4 regions of the Sulfuritortus calidifontis genome follow, and region 4 is predicted to be linked to each of the others. Evidence: predicted binding sites of a transcription regulator. Region 4 holds the regulator's gene; each other region holds the start of a gene.
The links. The regulator sigma-54, encoded in region 4, starts transcription at its own class of promoters, with help from an activator protein. The targets are predictions, from matches to a motif close to TGGCACNNTTCCTGCT.
Positions count from the first base shown of each region.

Region 1 (4,011 bases), 650 kb from region 4:
ATCGCGGCGAAGGTGAGCTGGAACACCATGAACACCATCTCGGGAATGACCACGCCCTTGCTGAAGGTCTCGACGTTCACCGAGGGATCGACCCCGGCCAGGAAGGCCTTGGACAGTCCGCCGATGAAGCTGGTGAGATCGCCGCCGGCGGTGAACGCCAAACTGTAGCCGTACACCACCCAGAGGATGGCGACCAGGCAGAAGATGGCGAACACCTGGGTCAGCACCGACAGCATGTTCTTCGACCGCACCAGACCGCCATAGAACAGGGCGACGCCGGGGATGGTCATCAGGATCACCAGCAGGGTGGACACCAGCATCCAGGTGGTGTCGCCCTTGTCCGGGGTCGGCGCGGCGGCGGGAGCCGCCTCAGCCGGGGCCGGAGCAGGGGCAGCCGCGTCGGGCGCAGGCGCAGCCTCGGCGGCGGCAACCGGCGCCGGGGCCGGCATCGGTTCTTCGGCGAAGCTCATGCCGGACAGGCCGAGCAGGCCCACCAGACTCAGTACAGCTAGCAAACGTCGCATGGTCGTCTCCTTAAATGGCTGCGTCGCCGGACTCGCCGGTGCGGATGCGGACAACCTGTTCCAGGTCGTAGACGAAGATCTTGCCGTCGCCGATCTTGCCGGTCTGGGCCGATTTCATGATCGCCTCGATGACCTGCTCGAGCATCTCTGCCTTCACGGCCACCTCGATCTTCACCTTGGGCAGAAAGTCCACCACGTACTCGGCGCCGCGGTAGAGTTCGGTATGTCCCTTCTGCCGGCCGAAGCCCTTGACCTCGGTGACGGTGATCCCGGTCACGCCGATGGCGGACAGGGCCTCGCGCACCTCGTCGAGCTTGAAGGGTTTGATGATTGCGGTAACGAATTTCATGTCGTCTCCCAACTTTGCACGGGGGGAAGACCGGGGTGAGTGATGGCGCAGCTCCGGTCTACCAGTGGATCAAAGCGCCTTGGAAATCCAGAAGAAGGCGGTACCATCACCCAGGTATTCACCGTTGGCATCGGTCCAGTTTGCCTTTTTGGCATTGGTGTCCGAATAGGCCACGCCGACCGTGACGCCGGACATCACGTTGGACATCTTGCCCATGTCATAGGTCAAGCTGACCTTCCAGTCGTCGTAGTCCTGGTTCTTGTAATTGTCGAAGCTGAACGTGCCCCAGTGCGCGCCAACGGTCAGGCCGGTCTCGCCGATCGGCAGGCTGGCCGAGAGGTCCCAATAATCGGAACCGGTCGCGTCTTTGGTGCCGGCCGGCTTGCCGAAACCGAAGGCACCGTCGCTGACGACATAGGAGTACTTGACGGTGAACCACTTCCAACCCAAGGCGGCATAGACCTCGGTGGTGTCGGCATCGGGAACTATCGCGCTGTTCCGGTCGCCCGGATAGATGTAACCAATCACGCCCAGGTCATAGCTGATGCCGGCCTTCTCGAAGCTGCCACGGTAGCCACCGTAGAGGTCGATCTCCAGGTTGCCGGAATCGTAGCCCTGATAGTCTTCGATCCAGCCCACGTTGGAAGCCCAGGTACCCAGGTAGAAACCGCTGCTATGGCTGTAGTCCAGACCACCCTGGATGGCCGGGTCGCCACCGGTTTGGGAGATGCCGCGGAACAGATAGTTGCTGGTCAGGGAAACGTTACCGGTAAGGGTGTGGGGGCTGTCGGCCGCGGCCGCCAGGCTCGGTACCGTCACCAGACCCGCCAGGACCAGAGAGGCATACAGTTTTTTCATCGCTAAACTCCTCGGTTGCAAATGGAAGTGCAATAGCGCACGACCTCTCGTTAGCATTTGCCGTGCCAGAAGTTTTAATGCTTATAAAACATATAGATAACGCGCATTGGCAAAATTGCGCCGCCATCTTGCCCAAGCCTGGTGCAGCCACGGCCCGTCATGCACCACGGCGGTGCCGGCCATCTTAGAAGCGCTTTGCTAAACTGCGAGCCATTCATTCATGAGGTCACCCCATGCTCGCCAACAAACTGCTCGACGAGATCAACGCCAAGGTCTCCGAAGTCATCGCCGCCAGTCCGGCCAAGGACATCGAAAAGAATCTCAAGGCCACGCTGACCGGCCTGCTGGGCAAACTCGACCTGGTCACCCGCGAGGAATTCGACGTCCAGGCCCAGGTGCTCGCCCGCACCCGGGAGAAGCTGACCGCCCTGGAAGAGCGCCTGGCCAAGCTGGAACAAGACCGCCCGGCGTAATGAGGCGCAGCTTCAGCGCGGCCCTGCTCGCCGCCACCCTGATCGGATGCACGAGCAACCCGATCACCGGGCGCTCGCAGCTCATCCTGATCTCGGAATCGCAGGCCATCGCGCAATCGAGCCAGGCCTACCGGGCCGAGCTCGCCCCCTGGGCGAAAAAAGGCAAACTCAACAACGACCCCGCGATCCAGGCGCGCATCAACGGCATCACCGACCGTCTGATTACCCAGGCCATCCGCTACCGGCCGGAGACCGAGCGCTGGGACTGGCAGGTCGCGGTGATCGACGAGCCCAAGACGGTGAACGCCTTCTGCCTGCCCGGCGGCCGCATGGCCATCTACACCGGCCTGATCGACAAGCTGCACGCCAGCGACGACGAACTCGCTCAAGTCATGGGCCACGAGATCGCCCACGCCCTGGCCAACCACGGCGCCGAGAAGATGTCGGTCGGCCTGGCCAGCGACGTCCTGGTCGGCGTGATCGGTGCCGCCTCGGGCAACAACGGCCAGCGCAACCAGCAGGTCGGCCAGCTCGCCGCCCTGCTCGCCTGGCAGCTGCCCAACAGCCGCGAGGCCGAGACCGAGGCCGACCGTATCGGCATCGAACTGGCCGCCCGCGCCGGCTTCGACCCCAAGGCCGCGCCCACGCTCTGGCGCAAGATGATCGAGAACGATGGCAGCCGCGGCCGCTTCGACTGGCTGTCCACCCACCCCGCACCGGCCAAGCGCCTGGACGAACTAGCGGCCCTGGTGCCGCAGATGGAGCCGCTTTACCAAGCCGCGCAGGCCAAGCCGCCAGTGGTGCAGTCCCGCCTGGCCAAGCGCCATGAGGCTGTCCAGCCGGTTTCGACAACCGGGGTTTGGGAGCGCTTCAAGCAGGGCGAGGCCTATCTGGACTGCAAGGACTGCCGCCAGCAGTTCGAGGCCCGCCTGGCCGAACTCAGCCGGCTACACCAGGGCCGCAAGTGGGAAGAGCTGGCCCGTGCCGTGCTGGCCATCGGCCAGGCCGAGGATCTGGCCTGGTATTACCTCGGCGCTGCGGCCGAAGGCCTGGGCCAGCCGCTGGCCGCGCGGCGCTACTACCAACTGGCTGTCCAGCTCGCACAGCACCAGGGTCTGTGCGCGACGGCAAGCGAGCGCTGCGGCGACGTGCGTCTGCCGGAGCAGGCGCAGCAAGCCTTGCGCCGCCTGCGCTGACGTCGGCTTGGCCAGACCAAGCCCAAGGTTTACGATAGCGACAGAAGCCGAGCCCACTCGGCCTGACGGCCCACAAGCGGCCGAACAATAAACTGACAGGGAGCAACATCATATGAGCTTGGCTGTGCTCTACAGTCGGGCCGCCAGCGGCATGGCAGCGCCTCAGGTCGTGGTCGAGGCGCACCTGGCCAACGGCCTGCCCAGCTTCACCCTGGTCGGCCTGCCCGAAACCGAGGTGAAGGAGGCGCGCGACCGGGTGCGCGCCGCCATCCTGCAATCCGGCTTCGAGTTTCCCGCCCGGCGCATCACGGTCAACCTGGCGCCGGCCGACCTGCCCAAGGAATCCGGCCGTTTCGATCTGCCGATCGCGCTCGGCCTGCTGGCGGCCTCGGGCCAGATTCCCAGCGACAAGCTCGACCACTACGAATTCGCCGGCGAACTGGCGCTGACCGGCGAATTGCGCCCGGTGCGCGGTGCGCTGGCCATGGTGCTGGCTGCCAGTGGCTCCGGCCGCGCCTTCATCCTGCCCGAGTCCAGCGCCCGGGAAGCCGCCTTGGCCGAGGCCGCCGAGATTCTCAGCGCCCGCTCGCTGCTCGAGGTCTGCGCCCACT
Region 1 is NZ_AP018721.1:2,589,730-2,593,740, forward strand. Features, by position in the region: gene EL388_RS13070 (ammonium transporter) at 1-524, opposite strand, end outside; gene glnK (P-II family nitrogen regulator) at 535-873, opposite strand; gene EL388_RS13080 (TorF family putative porin) at 943-1,731, opposite strand; gene EL388_RS13085 (accessory factor UbiK family protein) at 1,965-2,204, shown strand; gene EL388_RS13090 (M48 family metallopeptidase) at 2,204-3,400, shown strand; partial or broken gene EL388_RS14375 (YifB family Mg chelatase-like AAA ATPase) at 3,513-4,011, shown strand, end outside.
Region 1: EL388_RS13080 (TorF family putative porin) is a predicted target of sigma-54. The motif match lies at 1,784-1,799, and genes of this name have one in related genera.

Region 2 (4,011 bases), 900 kb from region 4:
CAATCCAAGTCCCGCGAGCGCGGCAGCGCTGCGCCACTTGCTGGCAGACATCTGACCAAGAAAAAGTGCGGCCAACGGCAGCCAGAACAGGTTGAGCGAGGCTGCATAAAGATTCGGGTCGAGGAAGGGGCCGGATATCTTGTTGCTGTAGGTGTTGGCCGGATCCTGCTGCAGGCCCCAGATGGCCAGGGCAATGCCGAAGAACCAGAGCCAGCGGTGCAAGGTCGGCCAGCGGGCAGAGGATAAATCCTGATGGCGGCGCCAGGCCAAAAAGACCATCGCGAACAGCAGCAGCGACCACTCCAGGAAGGTGCCTGCGGCGGGGGCTTCTGTTAGCCATTGGGCTACGATTAGCCACCCTAGCCAGAGCGCCAGGAGCAAATCCCAGTGATCGAATCGCGAACTGTGCCCCAATGCCCGGAGGAGCCTCATGACGCCCCAGAGCAGGACAATCAGGCAAATGGGATAAACCGCATGCTGCAAAAAGCTGAAGGCGGCTATGAGGCCGATTGGCATCATGGAATGGCCCTGTGTCTGGCTGTACTGAGAGCGACCGCGGTATCTGCCGTCGCTCGAATGGCCAGAAGATTATTTTCCTGCGGCATCACTGGCCAGATGGAGCAAATCCCGGATGCTCGGGTGCTCAGTAGCGGCATGCCCGAGCCCACCAATGAAGGTGGGCAGATAGGAAGGATATGCGCGCATCGCGAGTTTAAGCTGAGCCTGAGCCTGAGCCTGTTCGCCGACCAAACTGAGTAGCAAGGCTTGCCGATAGACATAGCCGGGCGCCGCGATGGTGTGCATGGCTTGGATATTGAATTGCAGCATCATCGGCCATTCTTGCGGCCGTTCGAGGCTAACCGGCAACAAGGCGAAAAAGACGTCGATTTGCGGCTGGAATATGCGCGCCTGCTGCGCGTCGGTCAAATATCCGATCAGGCGCTGCCGGTCTGAATGGCCCGGCCCCTGCGGCCTATGCTGGTAGGCCTGCTCCAGGCTGCTATAGGCATGAAGCCATAAACCCAGCAGGCCGATGCCCAGCAAGGATGTCAGGGTCGAAAGGACGCGCAGACCCTGTGCCCTTAATCTCGGCGGCAGGGACGAATCGTCGACGATGGCCAGCAAGACGGCGGCAGGCCCCCAGAAGTGGGCATACCAGAGAGGGAATTCGAGCAGGCTGTGGATGCCGAGAATGCTTAGCAGCGACCACAACCACCATCGTTCGATCGAAAGCGACGATTTCATGTTGCGGTACAGCCAATAGCCGCCGCCGAGGACGAGTGCGATGCCGCCCAGGCCGAACTCGGCCATCAAGTGTATGGGCAGGTTGTGGGCATTGTTGTAGGGCTGCAGTTGCAGGGCGCTGGTGGGGGCCGCCGCCACGCGGAGAAAATTCTCCCAGGCGAAGTTCTGGTAACCGACGCCCAGCCACGGTGAGTGGCTGAACATCGACCAGGCGTGGGCCCAAATTTCTTCCCTGGCCCCCAGGCCGCTGGCCGAGGCCAGGCGCACATTGGGGGTCACGACGGCGGCCCAGGACGCGAGGATTTCCTGGATGCCGAAGAACAGGGGCAGGCAGACTAGGCTGCTATAGGTCAGCCAGCGGCTGGCGGCGTTGCCCTGCTTGCGGTGCAGCAGCAGGGCAAGCACTGCCAAGGTGCCCAGGTAGAGCCAGCTGCTCTTGGAAGAAGATAGGGCCAAGCCGGACAACAGGCCCAGGCCGAGAGTCATGCCCAGGCCCCAGTGCAGGCGTCGGGTTGCCGACAGATAGAGCAGGGAGCCGAGGGCAAGCGCCTGGTGGTCGGCAAACTGATTCGACTGGGACAGATTGCCATAGGCGGGTATGCCGGGCGCCTTGTTGGTGACCATGGCATCGAGAAAGCTGTGGATTTGCCAGGTCTGGAGCACGGCGGCCAGGGTGTTGAGGCAGCCACCAATCAGCAGGGCCCAGGCGATCAGGGCCGACAATCGGCTCAGGCCCATTCGGTCGAGCAGCGATCGCGCGGCCAGCATCAGCAGCATGCCCCAAGCCAAGTAGAGCACGGCCAGAAAAGCCTGGCCGGGGTAGCGAATCAGGCCCAGTACCGCTTGAACGGTCAGCAGCAAAATCAAGCCAAGGGGCAGCAGGATGACACCGGGCAGCCTCAGTTCGCCGCCATGGTGCGCCGCGATAAGCGGCAGCAGGGCCAGCAGGCCCAAGGCGCCGGCCAGCCACTCGTTATAGAAACTCGGGATGGGCGGCAGATGGCTGGGCGCGAGAAAGGGCAGACAGAACAGGCCGGCCAGGCCGAGCAATTCGAAGGGCTTGAGTTGATTCATGTTTCGTCGGGCAAAAAAAACCGCCCCTAAGGGCGGTTTGATCGAAAGGCTCAATCCATTATTGGCAGGCCGTGGGGCGGTAATCAGGTTCTAGCGTGCCACCATTACAGGCCCAGGTTTTGCCGCCATCGTTGGTTTGTAGTTGTACGGTATCGCCGGAGATGACAGAAGCGACGCCGGTGGTCTTCATCGTGGCCTCCAGGATCAGTTGCGAGGCAGTCGGGCTACCGGAAACGGCGATGGAGTTGACATACTTGCCAGTGGTGGTGGCGGTGCTGGGCACGGTGTAGCTGGCCAGGGTGCCATTGTTCTGGAAGGCCTCGGCGGCGCTGGCTTTGATGCCGTCGAGCAGGATGAAGGCCTCGGACGCCTGGGCGCGGGCGGTATAGCTCTGGTAGGCCGGGATGGCGACGGCGGCGAGGATGCCGATGATGGCCACCACGATCAGAAGTTCGATCAGGGTGAAGCCGGCTTGGACTTTGCGCATGGCTTGCATAGTGAATCTCCTAAAAAATAAGCGGGTAACCGCTTGGCGCGGCCCGGTATGTGCAGCCAGAAGCGTGCCAGCCTCGTCGATCACAATATAATCAATAAGTTACGCAGATTGCGTGGTAGAAATGCTCTTGAGGACTGACAATTTGCGTCACTTCGACTGACCGGGCACGTCAATCCCGGCCGATTACAATCCCGCCATGACCGCCGCGCCGTCTCCCCTGATTGCCGCCCTCGACCCTGGCACCAATGCCGTGGTCGAGGCCTGTGCCGGCAGCGGCAAGACCTGGCTGCTGGTCTCGCGCATGATCCGGCTGCTGCTGGCCGGGGTCGAGCCTTCGGAGTTGCTGGCGATCACCTTCACCCGCAAGGCGGCGGGCGAGATGCGGGCGCGGTTGCTGGAATGGCTGGAACATCTGGCACTGGCCGATGAGGCCGAGGTGCTCGCATTCCTCACCCAGCGCGGCTTGAGCGCGGCCGAGGCGAAGGCGCTGCTGCCCAAGGCGCGCGGCTTGTTCGCCGCCGTGGTCGATGCCCGGCCGGGGCCGGAGATCACCACCTTCCACGGCTGGTTCTTGAAGCTCTTGGCCCACGCCCCGCTCATGCAGCGGCCGCCGGCCATGCTGATCGAGAGCACCGCCTTGCTGCTGGACGAGGCCTGGCTGGGCTTTGCCGAGTCGCTGCGCGACAAGCCGGGCGCGCCCGAGGAGGCCGCCTTCCGCGCCCTGGTCACCGAGCTGCCGCTGGCCAGCGTGCGTGAGCTCTTGAGTAATTTCGTGCACAAGCGGGCCGAGTGGTGGGCCTGGGCCGAGGGCCGGACCGAGCCGCTGGCCGAGGCGGTGGCCGGGTTGAGTGAACTGGCCGGCGTCGACGAATCGGACGATGTGCTGACGCCGCTTATGGCCGATGAGATCTTCGCGGCAGCGCTGCGCGAGTATTTGCCGCTGCTGGCCAAGAACGGCGAGGGCGTGAAGGAGGCCGCGGAGCGGGCGGATCATTTACAAAAGGCGTTAAGCCACTTGGCTGGCAACCCTTCCCTCACCCCCGGCCCCTCCCCCGAGGGGGGAGGGGGGAACATCCCCTCTCCCTCCGGGAGAGGGGTAGGGGTGAGGGAGTGTTTTGAGTTGTTGCAGGCCGCTCTGCTCACCCAAAAAGGCGAGCCGCGCGCCTGGAAGGCCTCGAAAGAGATGGACAAGCGCC
Region 2 is NZ_AP018721.1:119,986-123,996, forward strand. Features, by position in the region: gene EL388_RS00680 (O-antigen ligase family protein) at 1-270, opposite strand, end outside; gene EL388_RS00685 (PglL family O-oligosaccharyltransferase) at 589-2,199, opposite strand; gene EL388_RS00690 (pilin) at 2,378-2,806, opposite strand; gene EL388_RS00695 (UvrD-helicase domain-containing protein) at 3,012-4,011, shown strand, end outside.
Region 2: EL388_RS00690 (pilin) is a predicted target of sigma-54. The motif match lies at 2,870-2,885, and genes of this name have one in related genera.

Region 3 (4,011 bases), 500 kb from region 4:
GAAGGAGCTTTGTGATGGGCGGTTTTAGCATTTGGCATTGGCTGATCGTGCTGGTCGTGGTGCTGCTGGTGTTCGGCACCAAGAAACTGCGCAACATCGGTAGCGACCTGGGTGGCGCGGTCAAGGGCTTCAAGGACGCCATGAAGGAAGAGCAGAACAAGCCGACCGAACTGCCGCGCCAGGGCGAGGCCGGCGGCACCACCATCGAGGGCGAGGTCAAGGACAAGCAAAATAGCTAGTAGCCGGTAGCGAGTAGCCAGTCGCTTCATCGTGCGCCCGTAGGGCGCGGTTTGAACGCCACTCGCGGCTCGATACTTACTACCTGCCTATCCTCTATGTTCGATATCGGTTTTTCCGAACTGCTGGTGATCGGGGTCGTCGCCCTGATCGTCATCGGTCCCGAGCGCTTGCCCAAGGTGGCCCGCACGGCGGGTTCCCTGCTGGGCCGGCTCAACCGCTACGTCAATCAGGTCAAGCAGGATGTCGAGCGCGACATCCACCTGGAGGAGTTGCGCAAGGCGCAGAAGGACTTGCAGGCGACGGCCCAGCGCTTCGAGATTGTCGCCGAAGAGACCGGCGGCAGCGTCAAGGCCGAGGCCAACAAGCTGGAGCAGGCCCTGCAGCAGACCATCGGTTCGATCACACCGCCTGAAGTCGAAGCCGAGACGGAGGCCGAGACGGCTGCCGTCCTGGACGATGCCAGCCTCTTGTCCGAGTCGCCAGCGGAAGAGCCCCCACAGGCGCAGATGGAACTGCCGCTCGAGCCTGAGCCGGCCGACAAGCGCAGGCCCGCCTGACCATGGACAGCCAGGAAACCTTCATTTCGCATCTGATCGAAATGCGTGACCGCCTGCTCAGGGCGGTGCTGGCCTGGGTGATCCTGTTCGTGATCCTGGTGCCCTTCGCCAATGAGCTCTACACGCTGCTGGCCGAGCCGCTGCTGAGCAAGCTGCCCAAGGGCGGCCAGATGATCGCCACCGAGGTGGTCACCCCCTTCTTCGTGCCGATCAAGGTGGCGATGATCACCGCCTTCCTCGGCGCATTGCCCTACATCCTGTACCAGGCCTGGTCCTTCGTCGCCCCCGGCCTGTATGCCCATGAGAAGAAATTCATCCTGCCGCTGGTAACGGCAAGCGTGCTGCTGTTCCTGTGCGGTATGGCCTTCGCCTACTTCTTCGTCTTCCCCGTGGTGTTCGGCTTCATCGTCAGCGTGGCGCCGGCCGGGGTGGCGGTAATGACCGACATCAACAAGTACCTGGATTTCGTCATTACCCTGTTCATAGCCTTCGGCATCACCTTCGAGGTGCCCATCGTGGTGGTGGCCTTGGCCAGGATGGGCATGGTCAGCGTCGAGCAGTTCAAGCAGGCGCGGCCGTATGTCATTGTCGGTGCCTTCATCATCGGCGCCATCTTCACCCCGCCGGACGTGATTTCGCAGATCATGCTGGCTGTACCGCTGTGGCTACTTTATGAACTGGGTGTGCTGGTGGCCGGCCTGATGGAGAAGAAAAAGGTCGAGGCCGAGGCAGCGGAGGAGGAGGCCTACCGGCCTTTATCCGAAGATGAACTCGAGGCCGAGCTGGACCGAATGGAGAACGAGCAAGATCGTCGCTGAATTTGCACCTTGGCTGTGCATTTGAGCAATCAACGCCCCGTCATGGGGCGTTTTGTTTTGGTGCGGTTTTCATAACCCATTGATTTATAGTGCACCATAATAAGGCACGGGTCTTGCTAGCCATTATCCGATTCTCTATTGGAGGTGGTAATGGACGTATTCAAATCCGGTGCCGACGTGGTGTTCCTGCTTTTGGGGGCGGTCATGGTCCTGGCCATGCACTCGGGCTTCGCCTTCCTGGAACTGGGCACGGTACGCAAGAAGAACCAGGTCAACGCCCTGGTGAAGATATTGACCGACTTCAGTGTCTCCACCATCGCCTATTTCTTCATCGGCTACAGCCTGGCTTACGGCGTCGATTTCATGACCGGGGCGAGCGCGCTGAGCCAGAAGAACGGCTACGACCTGGTGAAGTTCTTCTTCCTCCTGACCTTCGCCGCCGCCATCCCGGCCATTATTTCCGGCGGCATCGCCGAGCGGGCCAAGTTCAATCCGCAACTGGCGGCCACCTTCATCCTGGTCGGCTTCGTCTATCCCTTCTTCGAGGGCCTGGTCTGGAACAACAATCTCGGGTTCCAGGATTGGCTCAATGCCGCCTTCGGCGCCAAGTTCCATGATTTCGCCGGCTCGGTGGTGGTACACGCCGTGGGTGGTTGGATCGCGCTGCCCGCCGTGCTCCTGCTCGGCGCCCGGCGTGGCCGCTACCGCCAGGACGGGCTGGTGTCGGCCCACCCGCCTTCGAGCATTCCCTTTCTGGCGCTGGGGGCCTGGATCCTCACCGTGGGCTGGTTTGGTTTCAACGTCATGTCGGCCCAGAGCGTCGAGGCCGCCTCGGGGCTGGTCGCGGTCAATTCCTTGATGGCCATGGTCGGCGGCACCCTGGCGGCCCTGGTGGCCGGCCGCAACGATCCAGGCTTCATTCACAACGGGCCCTTGGCCGGACTGGTCGCCGTCTGTGCCGGTTCCGATCTGATGCACCCGGCCGGCGCCCTGGCCACGGGCGCGGTGGCCGGCGCCTTGTTCGTCTGGATGTTCACCATCACCCAGAACAAATGGCGGATCGACGACGTGCTCGGGGTCTGGCCGCTGCATGGCCTGTGCGGCGCTTGGGGCGGCATCGCGGCCGGCCTCTTCGGCCTGCAGGCCCTGGGCGGCATCGGCGGCGTCAGCCTGGCCGCGCAGGGGCTCGGCACCTTGCTCGGCATCGCGGTGGCCCTGATCGGGGGATTTGTGGTTTATGGCGTGCTCAAGCTGGCGGTGGGCATCCGCCTCGACGCCGAGGCCGAGTTCAACGGCGCCGATTTGTCCATCCACAGGATCTCGGCCACGCCGGAGCGGGAGACCAACTGGTAAACGGTCAGTCCTGGGCGTCGGGAACTTCGCCCAGCTTGGCGTCGACCTCTTCGTCGAAGCTCTTGCCGTGGCGGAAGCGGCGATAGAGCTGGGTGCCCAGGATGCCGGCCACGATAAACAGGGCGACGGCGAGGACGATGCGCCAAGTGCTGTCGACCTGGACCCCGCCGCCGACCAGGGCGAAGATCAGGCTCTGCGGCAGGTAGCCGAGCAAGGAGCCGGCGAAGAAGGGGAGGGCGCGCACGCTGGAGACGCCGGCCACGAGATTGGTGACCAGATTGCTGCCTACCGGCAGCAGCCGGATGAGCAGGGTCATGCTGAACGGATTGCTCTGGACGAAGTCGTCCAGCTTGCGGATCCGACCCGAGTAGCGCTCCGCCACCAGCGAACGTCCGACCAGGCGGGCATAGTAGAAGGCCAGCAGGCAACCGAGTCCGGCAGCCAGGGTGGCCAGCAGGGTACCGGCCAGAATGCCGTAGGCATAGCCGCCAAGGAAGGCGATGAGTTGGCGGGGCAGGCCGATGGCGGTGGCCAGGCCGCCGATCGCCAGAAACAGCAGATCGCCGTTCAAACCCTGGCCGCGCACCTCGCGGTCGATCCATTTCTCATCGAGCAGGTTGGCCAACTGGGTCGTTTCGATCAGATAGCCCAAGGCTGCCAGAGAGGCAATGACGATCAGGCCGCGCAGGATGAAGCGATATTTCATGAAAATACTTGGGGAAACCGGGTCGGGTCGAAGGCGGCCAATTCTAGCATCCACCGACGTCCGCCCCGGCCTGAAAGGCCTGGGCGCCTTGTTTTGACATCAGGTTCCGTGTATTCTCTCGCGCTCTTTGCGGACAACATACCGAAGCCGAAGGAAGTGTGTGGCTCCGGCGTAGCAAGGGATCTGGAGAGGTGGATGAGTGGTTTAAGTCGCACGCCTGGACAACACGCCACGCAGTGGCTTGTTGCGGCGTAGGCTAACTTGGCGCGAGCCAAGTTAAGCCGCGTGGCGGCGGCCGGAGCCAAAGCGTGTGGCGCCGGTGTGGTAAGGAATCTGG
Region 3 is NZ_AP018721.1:1,439,749-1,443,759, reverse strand. Features, by position in the region: gene tatA (Sec-independent protein translocase subunit TatA) at 15-239, shown strand; gene tatB (Sec-independent protein translocase protein TatB) at 336-797, shown strand; gene tatC (twin-arginine translocase subunit TatC) at 800-1,615, shown strand; gene EL388_RS07560 (ammonium transporter) at 1,766-2,968, shown strand; gene EL388_RS07555 (TVP38/TMEM64 family protein) at 2,973-3,674, opposite strand; tRNA gene EL388_RS07550 (tRNA-Ser) at 4,010-4,011, shown strand, end outside.
Region 3: EL388_RS07560 (ammonium transporter) is a predicted target of sigma-54. The motif match lies at 1,718-1,733, and genes of this name have one in related genera.

Region 4 (4,011 bases):
GCAAGCGCTACAAGTCACGCGAGGTCGTGCGCGACGTCTCGTTCGAGGTGAACAGCGGCGAGGTGGTGGGCCTGCTCGGTCCCAACGGCGCCGGCAAGACCACCTGCTTCTACATGGTGGTCGGCCTGGTCCGGGCCGACGGCGGCAGGATCGCGCTGGATGATGCCGAACTGACCCACCTGCCGGTCTACCAGCGCGCCCGCAAGGGCCTGAGCTACCTGCCGCAGGAGGCCTCGATCTTCCGCAAGCTCACGGTGGCCGACAACATCGCCGCCGTGCTCGAGCTGCGCGGCTATGACGAAGGTCGGGTGCGCGAGCACCTGGAATACCTGCTGGAAGACCTGCATATCACCCATCTGCGCGATGCCCAGGCAGTTAGCCTGTCGGGCGGCGAGCGCCGGCGGGTGGAGATCGCCCGCGCCCTGGCCCTGCAGCCGCGCTTCATCCTGCTCGACGAGCCCTTCGCCGGTATCGACCCGATCTCGGTGCTCGACATCCAGAAGATCATCCGCTTCCTCACCGAGCGCGAGATCGGCGTGCTGATCACCGACCACAACGTGCGCGAGACCCTGGGCATCTGCGACCGGGCCTACATCATCAACGAGGGTTGCGTCCTGGCCGCCGGTGGCCCGGACGAGATCATTTATAATGACGAGGTCAGGAAGGTCTACCTCGGTGAACACTTCCGCCTCTAATTCGCGCACGATTCTTTCCTTCTCGAGACGGCTTCAGCCGTGAAGCAAAGCCTTCAACTCCGACTCAACCAGCAGCTTACGCTGACGCCGCAATTGCAGCAGTCGATCCGCCTGCTGCAGCTGTCGACGCTGGAATTGCAACAGGAAATCAGCCAGGCTTTGCAGGACAACCCCATGCTGGAGCGGGCCGATGTCAGCGAGGGGGAGGGCGGTGATTACGAGACCACGGAGCCTGCGCCGGAGTCGGGTGGTCTGGAGTCGGAAGAGGTCTATGCCGAATTGGCCTGGGGCGACCGCAGCGTGGCTGGGCCCGGCAGCGGCGAGGACGACGACGAACTCGGTTTTCAGCAGCCCGATGCCAGCCAGGCCGGCCTGCGCCAGCACCTACTCGACCAGCTCTCGCTCACGCCCGTCGCCGAGCGCGACCGCCGGCTGGTCGCCCTGCTGATCGATGCCCTCGACGAGGACGGCTACCTCACCGTCAGCCTGGAAGAACTGGCCGAGATGCTGCCCGAGGACGCGGAATATGACCTGGTCGAACTCGAAGCGGCGCTGAAACTGCTGCAAAGCTTCGATCCGGTCGGGGTCGGCGCCCGCGACCTGGCCGAATGCCTGTGCCTGCAACTGGCCACCCTGCCGCCGGAGACCCCCTGGCTGGCCGAGGCCAGGCGCTTGGCGCGCGAAGGCCTGAAGATGCTGGCCGAACACGAATACGGCAAGCTGAAGAAATGGCTGGGCATTGCCCTCGATGCCGACTTCCAGGCGGTGCGGGCGTTGATCACTGGCCTGAACCCGCGGCCGGGCGCCCGCTACGCCGAGGTCAGCGCGCAATACGTGGTGCCCGACGTGCTGGTGCGCAAGCTGCGCGGCCAGTGGCAGGCCAGCCTCAATCCGGCCGCCATGCCCAAGCTGCGCATCAACGAGATGTACGCCGGCATTCTGCGCCAGAACCGCGCCGGCGGCAGCCTGCAGACCCAGCTGCAGGAGGCGCGCTGGCTGATCAAGAACGTGCAGCAGCGGTTCGAGACCATCCTGCGCGTGGCCCAGGCCATCGTCGAGCGCCAGCGCCTGTTCTTCGAGCATGGGCCGACCGCCATGCGGCCCCTGGTGCTGCGCGAGATCGCCGAGCAGCTCGACCTGCACGAATCGACGGTCTCGCGGGTGACCAGCCAGAAATACATGCTCACCCCGCGTGGCCTGTTCGAATTCAAGTATTTCTTCTGCAGCTCGCTGGGCACGGAAGAGGGCGGCGCCACCTCCAGCACGGCGATCAAGGCCTTGATCAAACAGGCGATCGAGGCGGAGAATCGCGGCCAGCCGCTGTCCGACAGTGCCATATCGACTATGCTGGGTAAGCAGGGTTATGTTGTCGCCCGCCGCACCGTTGCCAAATATCGCGAACAGATGCAAATTCCGCCGGCCAACCAGCGCAAGTCGATATGACCGTCATTTTTCGTTTGCTTGAACCCTTGTTCTGCCGCCCGCCCTGCCAGAGGTGACCATGAACCTGATCAGCCCTTTACTGAAACCGGAAAACGTCCTGGCCGGCCTTGAGGCAGGTAGCCGCAAGCGCCTGTTCGAGGAGGCGGGCCGTCTGTTCCAGATCAGCTACGGGGTGCCGGCGAACGAGGTATTCGAGAGCCTGCAGTCTCGTGAGAAGCTGGGCTCGACCGCTTTGGGTTACGGCATCGCCATTCCCCATGGCCGGATCAAGGGTTTGAAGGACACCGCCTGCGCCTTCATCCGCCTGAAGGCGCCGATCGACTTCGACGCCCCGGACGGCATGCCGGTCGACCTGGTCTTCGTCCTGCTGGCCCCGGCGGCGGCCACCGACCTGCACCTACAGATACTGGGCGAGCTGGCGCAGATGTTCAGCGAGAAGACCATGCGCGATCAGTTGCGTGCCGCGCCGGATGCCGCCGCCCTGCACCGCCTGGTCAGTGAATGGACAGCCTGAGCCCGTTCATCACCGTCGATCAACTGTACGAGCTGGCCCGGGAGCAGGTGCCGCTCGACTGGGTTGCCGGCCGCGCGGGTGGTGGGCGCAAACTGACCTCGGACTCGGTGGAGAAATCCGCCTTCGCCCTGATCGGCTATTTCAACCTGGTCCATCCCAATCGCATCCAGATCCTCGGCAATGCCGAGATGGGCTATTTGCGCAGCCTGCCGACCGACGGCCAGGCGCTGGCGATCAACAACCTGCTTGCCAGCGAACTGGCGGTGGTGGTGGTGGCCAACGGCGAGCAACCGCCGCCGACCCTGCTGAGCATGGCCGAGGAGCGGCAGATTCCGGTCTTCGTCTCCCCGGAGTCGAGCACCTACCTGATGCGCATCCTGTCGCATGTGATCAGCCAGGCCCTGGCCGTCTCGGTCACCCTGCACGGCGTCTTCCTCGAGGTCGCCGGTCTCGGCGTGCTGATCACCGGCGCCGCCGCCACCGGCAAGAGCGAACTGGCGCTGGAACTGATCAGCCGCGGCCACCGCCTGGTGGCCGACGACATCCTCGAGGTTTATGCCGTCTCCCCCGACACCCTGGAGGGCCGCTGCCCGGAACTGCTGCGCGGCTTCATGGAGGTGCGCGGCCTGGGCGTGCTCGATATCCGTCGGCTGTTTGGCGAGGCGGCGGTCAAATTCAAGAAGAACCTCAAACTCATCGTCCATCTCACCCCGGCCGAGCAATGGCAGGACGTCGACCGCCTGGCCATCCAGTCCGGCAGCGAGACCATCCTCGGCGTGGAAATCCCCAAGGTGAGCATCCCCCTGGCGGTGGGCCGCAACCTGGCGGTGCTGGTCGAGGTGGCGGTGCGCAACCACATCCTCCGCCAGCACGGCATCAACAGCACCGAGGAATTCGTCAATCTCCAGCACCAGGCCATGCAGGGCGGAGAGGGCTGAGTGCGTCTGGTCGTCATCACCGGCTTGTCCGGCTCCGGCAAGAGCGTCGCACTCAAGGTGCTGGAGGATGCCGGCTTCTATTGCATCGACAATCTGCCGGCCATGCTGCTGCCGGAAGTGGTAGGCTACCTGGAGCAGCAGGGCTGCCAGGACGCCGCGGTCAGCATCGACGCCCGCAGCGGCGACTGCCTGGAGCGTCTGCCCGAGCAATTGGACCGGCTGCAGGCGCGGCTCGACCTGCGCGTGCTGTTCCTCGATGCCACCGACAGCGAACTGGTCCGGCGTTTTTCCGAGACCCGGCGCCGGCATCCCTTGAGCACCGGTGAGCGCTCGCTGGAGGAATGCATCCGCGAGGAACGGGAATTGCTGGCCAGGCTGGCGGCCCTGTCGCATCGGCTCGATACCAGCGAGCTCACGGCCA
Region 4 is NZ_AP018721.1:1,941,019-1,945,029, reverse strand. Features, by position in the region: gene lptB (LPS export ABC transporter ATP-binding protein) at 1-695, shown strand, start outside; gene EL388_RS09915 (RNA polymerase factor sigma-54) at 735-2,138, shown strand; gene ptsN (PTS IIA-like nitrogen regulatory protein PtsN) at 2,197-2,652, shown strand; gene hprK (HPr(Ser) kinase/phosphatase) at 2,640-3,590, shown strand; gene rapZ (RNase adapter RapZ) at 3,591-4,011, shown strand, end outside.